Regions from separate parts of the Arthrobacter sp. 2YAF22_2 genome, predicted to be linked through region 1. Evidence: predicted binding sites of a transcription regulator. Region 1 holds the regulator's gene; the other holds the start of a gene.
The links. The regulator HspR, encoded in region 1, represses chaperone genes until heat shock. The targets are predictions, from matches to a motif close to AAGTTGAGTCNNNNNGACTCAACTT.
Positions count from the first base shown of each region.

Region 1 (8,631 bases):
ATCCGGACAACTTCCGCGGCCGGATGCGCGCCCGCAGGCTGGACCGCATGGCGATCGTCGAAGTGTCCTCCACGGGCCATGAAGTCCACCGCACGCCGGCGCTGATTGCCCAGTCCAACCAGCGCTACTTCAAGCTCAATCTCCAACTGCAGGGCACCGGACTCCTCGTCCAGGGCAACCGCGAGGCCCTGCTGCGCCCCGGCGACCTCTCCATCTACGACACCAGCCGCCCCTACACGCTCGCCTTTGAGGGGAACGCCCGGCTCATGGTGGTGATGTTCCCCTGGGATGCGCTGTCCCTGCCGGCGGACTGCATCGCGCAGCTTTCGGCGGTGCGGATGGCGGCGGACGGAAGCCTCGCCGGGATCGTCGGCCCGTTCATCTCCCGCCTGGCGGAGAACCTGGATGCGCTGAGCGGCCCCAGCGGCTCCCGCCTCGCCACGAACGCCCTCGATCTCGTCTCCACGATGCTGCATTCAGAACTGGACATGGCCCCGGACCGGATGAGGCCGCAGGTCCTCCTGGCGGCCTCCGTCCGCGAATTCATCGAAGCCAATCTGGCCGATCCGTTGCTCTCGCCCGCGTCGATCGCGGCTGCCCACTTCATCTCCACAAGGCACCTGCACAACGTCTTCCATGAATCGGGAACCACCGTGGCGAGCTGGATCCGGACCCGGCGGCTGGAAGGGGCACGCCGCGAGCTGCGGGATCCGCTGCTGGCCGGCCTGCCGGTGGGGGCCGTGGCCGCACGCTGGAGCTTCCTGGATGCCGCCCACTTCAGCCGTACCTTCCGGGACGCCTTCGGCGAATCCCCCAGCGACTGGCGGCGTGGCATGCCCCGGTCCTGAGCCCTGGGCAATGCCGCCGGCTTCCGTTCGCTCGCACACAACACCTCTTCGCGGATAGACAAGACCCTCGGCGCCTCGCCGGAGCACGCTTGATGCAACGCTCTCAGGCCGTACCGGCCGCGTCCGCTGAACTACTCGATGTGGAGTACAACCCATGGAAACCTACGACGCCCTTCTCACCTCGATCACCCCGACGTCCGGTGCGACCCGGACCATCCCGGACCCCGCCACCGGCGAAGCGGTCGGGCAGGCTCCTGTCCACACCGTCCAGGACCTGGAGCACGCCATCGCCGCCGCCACGGCCGCCCAGCCGGCGTGGGCCGCCCTGGGCCACGAGGCCCGGTCCGCCGTGCTCCTCAGGGCCGCTGACGCCGTCGAACGCTCCGCCGAGGAACTCGCCCGCCTGCTCTCCCGGGAACAGGGCAAGCCCCTCAACGGGCCGAACGCCCGCTTCGAGGTCGGCGCCTGCGCCGCCTGGCTGCGCGTCGCAGCCACCACTGCCCTGGAACCGGAAACCGTGGTGGACGACGGCGAGACCCGCGCCGAACTGCACTACCGGCCCATCGGCGTCGTGGGCGCGATCGGTCCGTGGAACTGGCCCATGATGATCACCGTCTGGCAGATCGCCCCCGCGCTGCGCATGGGCAACGCCGTCGTGGTCAAGCCGTCCGAATACACGCCGCTGTCGGTGCTGGCACTGGCTGCGATCATCAACGAAGAACTGCCCGACGGCCTCCTGTCCGTGGTCTCGGGCGGCCGCGACGTCGGCGCACGCCTGGCCGAACACCCGGCCGTCGGCAAGGTCATGTTCACTGGCTCCACTGCCACAGGCAAGGCCATCATCAAATCCTCCGCCGATACGGTCAAGCGTCTCACCCTGGAGCTTGGCGGCAACGACGCCGGGATCGTGCTTCCGGACGCGGATCCCAAGGCCATCGCCGAGGGCCTATTCTGGGGCGCATTCATCAACACCGGGCAGACCTGCGCCGCACTGAAGCGCCTCTACGTCCACGACTCCACGTACGAGGCTGTCTGCGCGGAACTCACCGCCGTCGCCGCCGCGATGCCCATGGGCAACGGCCTGGACGAGGCCAACGTTCTGGGCCCGCTGCAGAACCGGCAGCAGTACGACATCGTCGCGCGGCTCGTGGAGGCCGCCAGGGAATCCGGCGCCCGGGTGCTGCTTGGGGGCAACCCGAACGACGAGCAACCCGGCAACTTCTACCCCACCACTCTCGTGGCTGACATCGCCAACGAGAACCCGCTCGTCGCCGAAGAGCAGTTCGGCCCCGCCCTGCCGATCATCCGCTACAGCACCGTGGATGAGGCTGTTGCCATGGCGAACGCGGTCGACGTCGGACTCGGCGCCTCCGTCTGGTCCTCCGACCCGGATGCCGCCCGCGAAGTAGCCGCCCGCATCCAGGCCGGCACCGTCTGGATCAACAAGCACGGCGCCGTAGACCCCCGCATCCCGTTCGGCGGGGCCAAGCAATCCGGCTACGGACTCGAATTCGGCGTCGAAGGCCTTAAAGCCCTTGGCGTGCCGCAGGTCATCAACGGCTAAGGGCTCCGGCGGAGCGAGTAAGACGGGGGCCGTTGCCACATGTGTGGCTTCGGCTCCGTCTGCATGTAGGACGACCTTGCCGGCGTAGGCCCTGTGGAATCCTGTGCGCTGGTAGTCAATGCCGGTGCCGCGAATAACAAGCCAGGGCCTGTGACAACTGACACACTCAACGTATCGTTATTCTCCCAATGGAGGTTTTAATGTCACGCGAACAAACCCTTCCGGCTACCGGCACCATAGCCGGCAGCGATGCCACCGAGGGCCTGAGCAAGCGCACGCTCGGCGTGCCCGCCCTGGTCTTCATGATCATTGCCGCGTCCGCCCCGTTGACTGTGGTGGCAGGCGGCATTCCCAGCAACTTCGCGGTCACCGGAAACGTTGGCATTCCGCTCTCGTTCATCGTGCTCGGGGTCTGCCTGGCGCTCTTTGCCGTCGGTTACGCGGCCATGAGTTCACACATCCGCAACGCCGGGGCGTTTTACGCCTACATTGCCCAGGGGCTCAGCCGTGCCGCGGGGGTGGGCGCAGCATGGGTGGCGCTCATTTCCTACAACGCAATGCAGATCGGAATCTACGGTCTCTTCGGCTTTGCATCGGCCTCCTTTGTCAATGCCAAGCTTGGGCTGAACGTCCCATGGTGGCTGACCGCGCTCGTGGGCTTCGCCATTGTCGGCTGGCTGGGCATCAACAAGGTCGACCTGTCGGCCAAGATTATCGGCGTCCTTGTGGGGCTTGAATTCTTGGCGGTCATTGTGTTCGACATTGTCTCGTTTGCCGTCAGTCCGGAAGGCGCCAGCGGTGCCGGACTGGCGCCGTCGAACTTGTTCACGGCCGGCGTTGGGGCCGCACTGGCGTTTAGCATGGCGGCGTTCATGGGCTTTGAGTCCGCCGCGATCTACAGCGAGGAGGCCAAGGATCCCACCCGGTCCATCGCCCGGGCAACGTACATTGCCGTCGGCATCATCGCACTCTTCTACGCCTTCTCCGGCTGGGCCATGACCGTCGGCACGGGCCCGAGCCAGATTGTGGCGATGTCCCGGGAGTTCGGCCCTGACCTGGCGTTCGTCTTCCTCTCCAGCCACGGCGCCGCGATCGTCTCCGACATTGCGCAGCTCCTGTTCATCACGAGCTTGCTGGCCGCCCTGATCGCGTTCCACAACGCGGTGGCCCGGTACGTGTTCTCGCTGGGTCGTGAAAGTGTGCTGCCGCGCGGCTTTGCCCGCGTCAACACCCGGCACGCCCCGGTGGCCGGCTCGCTGACCCAGTCCCTCCTGGCCCTGGCCATGCTGGCCGTGTTTGCCGTTGCCGGTATCGGCTCCGAGTTGGGCGAGATGTACCCCGTCCTGACTTTCTTCACGTGGCTGACCAACACGGCGGCCTTCGGCCTGGTGCTGCTCCTGGTCCTCATCTCGGTGGCGGCCATCGGCTACTTTCGTAAGCACGCTGCCGGGTATTCCCTGTGGACCAGGGTCATCGCGCCTGCCCTGGCTGCACTGACGCTGGGCACGGTGTTCGTGCTGATCGTCGTCAATTTCAACGTCCTGATCGGCTCGGACGGCTTCTCGCCGCTTTCCTGGATCCTGCCGGCTCTGGTGGTGGTGCCCGGAATTGCCGGGCTGTTGTGGGGACTTCGGTTGAAGAAGAAGCGTCCGGACATCTACCGGGGCATCGGCTTTGGCGGCGCCCCCGACACCTTCGTCAGTCCTTGACCTCGGTATTCGGTCCCACCGGGTTGGCCCGTCGCGCGGCCGAGCTGTTCAACGACTAGGCTGCGGCGGGTGCGGTCACTGTCCGGGAGGCGGTCTGGTTTCGGAACCAGGTGGCCAGTTTCTTGCCCTTGCCCTTCCACCAGTTGTCCTCATCGCCGCCGTGGCGCCAGCGGAAAATCATCATGACCATCACGAAGACTCCGCCCGCGACGTTCAGCCACGTCCCGCTGGCGGCATATATCAGGGCCGAGACTCCGCTGATGACGATGGAAGGCCAAACCAGGGTCGTAAAGACCGTGGTTGCCACGTAGCGGCGGTGGGACCGCGGCACCGAGAGCGCGCGAATCATGTCGAAGCAGACGCATACCACCACAACTGTCTGGCCCAGGGACAGCAGGACCAGGCCTGGCAGTGATCCAGCCAGGAGGGCCAAGGAACTAAGCCCGGAATTCATGGCCTGCCCGCGATCAGTGCGGGTCCGGGCACCGAGGCACCCGGCGCTGAAGGATCGAAGGTTCGGTGATTCAACATGCGGTGCCCCCCGGCATCTGCCACTGTTCGAATTGCCAGCTCGGGTGCCTGGCCACCTCAATTGAACAGTCTGGCCGACCGCGAGGTCCCGCGAGGCAGGTACTCGACTTTCCGGCTTGCCGCTACGTGGGCAGCTGAACGGTGTACTCAGTTCCTCGATTCGAAGCACTCCGCAGCTGGCACTAGCCGTCGGCCGAACCAGGCGGCCGGACCGGTCAGTCCTTCACCTCGGTGTCAGGACTGTCATGGCCCCCGTCCTGCGCCGGCTCCACCCTAGCGATGGAGCCGGTGGCGGGTGCGGGCGGCGGCGTGAGCACTGAGGCATAGTCGTGCTGGCTCGAGTAGGTCAGGAAGCCCAGGTGCGCCTCATAGCGGTCAAGGACGTCGTCGATGATCTGCTGGTGGGTCACCCCCATCAGGTCGTAACCTTCGGAGCCGGTCTGGGTGAACACCTCCACCCGGTAGTAGACGTCCGTTTCGCGGGACATCCGGCCGCCGAACATGGGCACCGGAGCTTCCAGGGCCTGAACCTCATATTCGAAGTTCCGGTGCTCCGGGATGATGACCACCAGCCGGTGGCTGGAGATTCCGGTCTCTACGTTCGGAATGCTGTCGAGCGTCGCCTGGTAGCCCTGCTTGGTGAACTCCCTGAGCACGTCGGCCAGGGCCGGCTGGGCCACCCGCTCCATGAACTGGGCCACCTGCTTCTTAGATGGATAGGAGCGCATTCCCGCCAGCCGCTGCCGCCAGCTGCGTTCGGGCACGAGGCCGCCGTGCGCGGCAGTCGCCTGCCGGCGCACGACGTGTCCTTCGCGTTCGGCCCGCTCCATCCGCAGCGCTTTGGAGAAGGAGGCCATCACCAGGAAGGCGATGATGGTTACCGGCAGCGCGAAGATGAGCGTGGCGTACTCCATGGTGGTCACCCCGCCGGCCACCAGCATGGCAATGGTCAGCAGCGCGGTCAGCACCGCCCAGAAAATGCGCAGCCACTTGGCGCCGTCCTGGGACGGGTCCGGGATCGAGGAGGAAAAGTTGGACATCACCATGGCGCCCGAGTTCGCGCTCGTGAGGTAGAACAGCAGGCCGGAAAGGGTGCCCAGGCCGATCAGGAAGCCGGCGCCGGGGAACATCTCCAGGAGCGCGTACCAGCCTTGTTCGGGGCTGGCGATGGCGAGTTGCGCGAACTCCGTATTGCCGCTGAGGACCTCATGCATGGCGCTGTTGCCGAAGATGCTCACGATCAGGAAGTCGCACAGCACCGGGGCGGTGATCGCGGCGATGACGAACTCGCGCAAGGTACGGCCACGCGAGATGCGCGCCAGGAACAGGCCCACGAACGGGCCCCACGCCATCCAGAACGCCCAGAAGAACAGCGTCCAGCTCGCCATCCACTGCGAGCCGCCTGCTTCGTACGCGAAAGTCTGCAGGGTGCGGTCGGGGAGGGTGAAGATGAACCGGCCAATGTTCTCCACGAGGGAGTTAAGCAGGAAGGAGGTCTGGCCGGTGACCAGGATGTACAGCAGCATGGCGGCCGCGCTCCAGATGTTCAGTTCGGAGATCCAGCGGATCCCCTTGTCGACTCCGGAGGTGCACGCCGCGATGGTCATGACGACGGCGACAATCACCAGTGCGATCTGCAGGCCCAGACCCTGCTGCAGGCCGAAAAGCAGGGCGAATCCGACATTCAGCAGCACCACGCCGATGCCCATGGACGTGGCCACGCCAAAGACCGTACCCACCAGGGTGAGGATATCGATGGTGTCGCCGATCCCGCCGCGGACGCGTTTGCCCAGCAGCGGATACAGGGCCGCACGGATGGACAGCGGCATACCCCAGCGGTAGGCGAAATAGCCCATGGCCATGCCGAGCAGCGCATACATGGCCCAGCCGGCGATTCCGTAGTGGAACATGGTCCAGACCACGGCATCCTGCGCCGACGCCGGGCTCTGGCCCGGACCCGACGGCGGGCTGATGTACTGGCTGATGGGCCCGGTGACGGAGAAGAAGAGCATGTCGATGCCCACGCCGGCGGCGAAGAGCATGGCTACCCAGGTGAAGAGCTTGTATTGCGGGCGGGAGTGGTCCGGGCCGAGCCGGACTGAGCCTTCCTTGGAAAAGGCGACCCAAAGCACGAACACGATCACCACGGTAATGGTCAGCACGTAGAACCAGCCGACGTTCTGGGCGATCCACGCCACCACGGTCTTCATGGTCGCGGCAGCACCGGCGGGCATCACCATGGCCCAGACGGAGAAGGCAATGATGATGCTCGAAGCGATGATGAAGACGCGCCAGTTAACCTTGGGCCTGAGGTCTTCGATCAGTTCAGCGGGACCCCGGCTGAGCTCCTGGCTGGAGATCGGCGGGCGGTTCTCGAAGTCGGGGACGTTGCTCCGTCGATCCGTGCCGCCGAGCAGCGTCCGTTGGATCACCGTTTTCGGGGGCCCGTCCCCGGGACGGCGGGCGCTTCCTTCTTCAGCCATATTGTCCTCCTCCGGTTGGCCGTTGGTGCCGGCGTCYGTGTGTGGGGACGTCGGCGGCCCCGATCCGGAAGGAAAGGCGGCCGTGCACAGGGGGCACGCGGTGGCGCACGGCCTGCACATTCATGCTAGTCCAGTGCCTCTAATCCGGCCTGCGGCCTACTTGTCCAACGCGCCGGGGCGCCACACCACGAGGGCCTGCGACCGGGCCCGGGGCCGCTGGCCGCGGGCCAGCGTGACGACGTCGCCGGCCGCCCCGGCGGCGAAGATGCGGGAGTCCAACGGCCGCCGGCGCCGGCCGACTTCCTCGGTCAGCTCGGCCACCCGGTTCTGCAGCGCGGCAACCTGGTTTTCCAGCTGCAGAATCCTTTTGATGCCCTCCAGCGAGACGCCCTCCTGGGAGAGCCGCTGCACCTCGCGGAGCCTCGTAACGTCCCGTTGCGAGTAGCGCCGGGACTTGCCGGGCGCGCGGCTGGGCGAGACGATGCCGAGCCGGTCATACTGGCGCAGCGTCTGCGGGTGCATGTCCGCCAGTTCCGCGGCGACGGAGATAACGAAAATCGGCTGGTCGAACTCGATGTCCACGGCAGGACTCCTAGAGCCGGGCCTTGGCTGCCAGGCCGTCGCGGACATCCTCGCCGGCGGTCGCCGCAGCGAAGGCCTTCACGGCCTCTTCAGCGTCCTTGTTCAGCTTCTTCGGCACGGCGACGTCGATGGTTACCAGCAGGTCTCCGGTGGCCTTGGTGTGCTTGACGCCGCGCCCCTTGACGCGGAGGGTCCGGCCGGTGGGTGTACCGGCGGGAACCCGGACTTTGACCTTCTCGCCGTCGATCGTCGGGACCTCGATGTCGGCGCCCAGGGCGGCCTCCGCGAAGGTGACCGGGACGTGGATGCGCAGGTTGTCGCCGTCGCGGGTGTAGAAATCGTGCGGCTTCACGCCGACCGTGACCATAAGGTCGCCGTTGCCGGCCGGACCGTACTGGCCCTTGCCGCGGACCCGGACTTTTTGGCCGTCTTTGATGCCGGCCGGGATGCGCACGTCGATGACTTCGCCGTCCGGCTCACGCAGCCCGATGGTGGTTCCCCGGATGGATCCGGCGAACGAAATACTGGTTGAGGCGGTGCGGTCGGCGCCCTTCTGGGGTGCGCGCTGGAAGGACTGTCCGCCGCCAAAGCCGCCGCCGCCAAAGAGGTCGGCGAACTCGGGCGGGATGCCGCCGGAGGTGCTGTAGCCGCCGGAGTGCCGGCCGCCGCCGCCGGTGAAGAGGCCGCCGAAGAGATCCTCAAAGCCCGCGCCGCCACCGGCTCCGCCTGCGCCGCCGGGCGCAAAGCGCGCCCCGCCGCCCATCGCCCGGATGGCGTCGTACTGCTGGCGCTCATCGGCGTCTGAGAGTACGGAGTAGGCCTCGGAGATGTCCTTGAACTTCTTCTCCGAGGCAGTGTCCCCCGCGTTGGTATCCGGGTGGTGCTTCCGCGCCAACTTCCGGTACGCCTTCTTG
Region 1 is NZ_JBFRFD010000043.1:171-8,801, reverse strand. It holds gene AB4Y86_RS03405 (helix-turn-helix domain-containing protein) at 1-848, shown strand, start outside; gene AB4Y86_RS03400 (aldehyde dehydrogenase family protein) at 1,003-2,412, shown strand; gene AB4Y86_RS03395 (APC family permease) at 2,613-4,121, shown strand; gene AB4Y86_RS03390 (hypothetical protein) at 4,177-4,575, opposite strand; gene betT (choline BCCT transporter BetT) at 4,868-7,135, opposite strand; gene AB4Y86_RS03380 (heat shock protein transcriptional repressor HspR) at 7,292-7,717, opposite strand; gene AB4Y86_RS03375 (DnaJ C-terminal domain-containing protein) at 7,728-8,631, opposite strand, start outside.

Region 2 (2,429 bases), on a different contig from region 1:
GCCATGTCCGCACGCAGGGCAGCGAGGCGTTCCACCGAAGCGGCGTCGGTCTCGCCGGTCAGGGCCAGTTCCTCCATGGTCAGCCGGTCCACCTGACGGCGCAACTGGTCGATTTCCTCCGGGGCGGAGTCGATTTCCATCCGCAGCCGGGACGCGGCCTCGTCCACGAGGTCGATCGCCTTGTCCGGAAGCTGCCGGCCGGAAATATACCGGTTGGACAAGGTCGCGGCGGCCACCAGGGCGGAGTCGGAGATGGAGACCTTGTGGTGCGCCTCGTAGCGTTCCTTGAGTCCACGCAGGATGCCGATGGTGTCGTCCACGCTCGGCTCGCCGACGTAGACCTGCTGGAACCGGCGTTCCAGAGCCGGGTCCTTTTCGATGTTTTCGCGGTACTCATCCAGCGTGGTGGCACCGATCAGCCGGAGCTCGCCGCGGGCCAGCATGGGCTTGAGCATGTTACCGGCGTCCATCGAGCTGTCCCCGGACGCACCGGCGCCCACCACGGTGTGGAGCTCGTCGATGAAGGTGACGATCTGGCCCTCGGAACTCTTGATCTCCTCCAGCACCGCTTTGAGCCGCTCCTCGAACTCGCCGCGGTACTTGGCGCCGGCCACCATCGAGGCCAAGTCCAAGGCGATCAGGGTCTTGCCGCGGAGGCTCTCTGGCACGTCGCCGGCGACGATCCGCTGGGCCAGCCCTTCGACGACGGCGGTCTTGCCGACGCCAGGTTCCCCGATGATCACGGGGTTGTTCTTGGTGCGACGGCTCAGGACCTGGATGATGCGGCGGATCTCGGCGTCGCGGCCGATCACCGGGTCCAGCTTGCCGGAGCGGGCAATCGCGGTCAGGTCGGTGCCGTACTTCTCCAGCGACTGGAAAGTGTTTTCTGGGTCGGCGTTGTCCACCTTGCGGTCACCGCGGACCCCGGGCAGGGCGGCGAGCAGGGCCTCGTGCGAGGCGCCCGCCTCGCGCATCAGCCGGCCGACCTCGTCGTTTCCGGACGCGAGGCCCAGCAGCAGATGTTCGGTGGAGACAAAGGAGTCTCCAAGGCGCTCTGCCTCGTTCTGCGCGTTCTTGATGGCCTGCATGGCCGTGCGCGAAAGCTGGGCCTGCTGCACCGAGCTGCCCGAGCTGGACGGCAACGCCTTGATCGCGGAACTCGCCTGGACGCTGACGGCATCCGGGTCGCTGCCGGTGGCGCGCAGAAGTGCGACGGCGACCCCCTCGCGCTGGTCCATCAGTGCCTTGAGCAGGTGGGCCGGCTCCAGCTGCGGATTGCCTGCCGTCGAGGCGTTCATGGCTGCAGCCGAAAGAGCCTCCTGGCTCTTGGTGGTGAACTTGGTGTCCAAAGAGAGCTCCTTCTGGGGTAAAACTGTCGTCAGGGTTGAGTCTAGACCGCTCAACTTTGGATGCGGGCCCCTTTAGTTCCATGTTTGCCCACGGCGAAACTGCTGTCTAGGGCCGGTGGGTGTGGGGGGTCAGGGTCGTGGGTGTCGTGGCGGGGCGCGGGGTGCGCCGCCAGCCCAAGGACATGCACCTCCCTCGTGCCGCCCAATGGACATGCTCCCCCTTCGCTCCGCCCAAGGCAGATGCTCCTCCTTGGCCCCGCGCCGCGGTGGACATGCTCTCCCCTGTGTCCAGGAACCGGACATAGCCCCCATATGCCCATTCCCGACACGTAGGACTGCGCATGCACCTTGGTCTGTTCCGGGCCGAAAAGTGGGCATGCGCTCCCGCGACCTCAGCCGCCGGACAAGTCCGAATATGTCCATCAGCTGGTGCGGCGGCGCCAGAGGTGTCCGGCGCAGAGAAATGGACCTGCGCTCCTCTGCCCGCGACCAACGGACATAGTCCCCACATGTCCAACACCGGCACCCTGGACTGGGCATGTCCCGACGGGCGGCCGGGCAACACTGGACATGTCCGGGGTGAGCGCGCCAAAAATGGGCATGTCCACGATAAAGACGCGATCCGGCGGTCGGGTCCCCCAAGGAACCGGCCGCCGGATCGAAGTATCGCTGCAAAACAAGACTGTCACATATTTGACAGATTTGTCATATTTCGAGTCCGCGGATGTCGCCGGACCTCGGTAATCTGGGACGCATGAATGAGACTTCGGCCCCAGAGCACGGCACCCGCAGCGTTTTCCTGGACAAAGAGCACCCCGCGGCGTGGCGCGCGCTCAACGGTTTGGGCCTGAAAGCCAAGGAAGCCGCGACCGAGGCGGGGCTGGATCAGACGCTGATTGAACTGCTGAACGTGCGCATCTCGCAGATCAACGGCTGCGCTTTCTGCCTGGATCTGCACGTGGGCGATGCCGTAAAGGGCGGCGAATCAGCCCAGCGGCTGTCGGTGCTGCCGGCCTGGCGTGACACGGATCTGTTCACCGAGAAGGAACGGGCAGCCCTGGCCCTGGCTGAGGTGATCAC
Region 2 is NZ_JBFRFD010000035.1:4,152-6,580, reverse strand. It holds gene clpB (ATP-dependent chaperone ClpB) at 1-1,349, opposite strand, end outside; gene AB4Y86_RS02925 (carboxymuconolactone decarboxylase family protein) at 2,104-2,429, shown strand, end outside.
Region 2: the regulator HspR is predicted to act here: its motif matches at 1,382-1,406, upstream of clpB (ATP-dependent chaperone ClpB).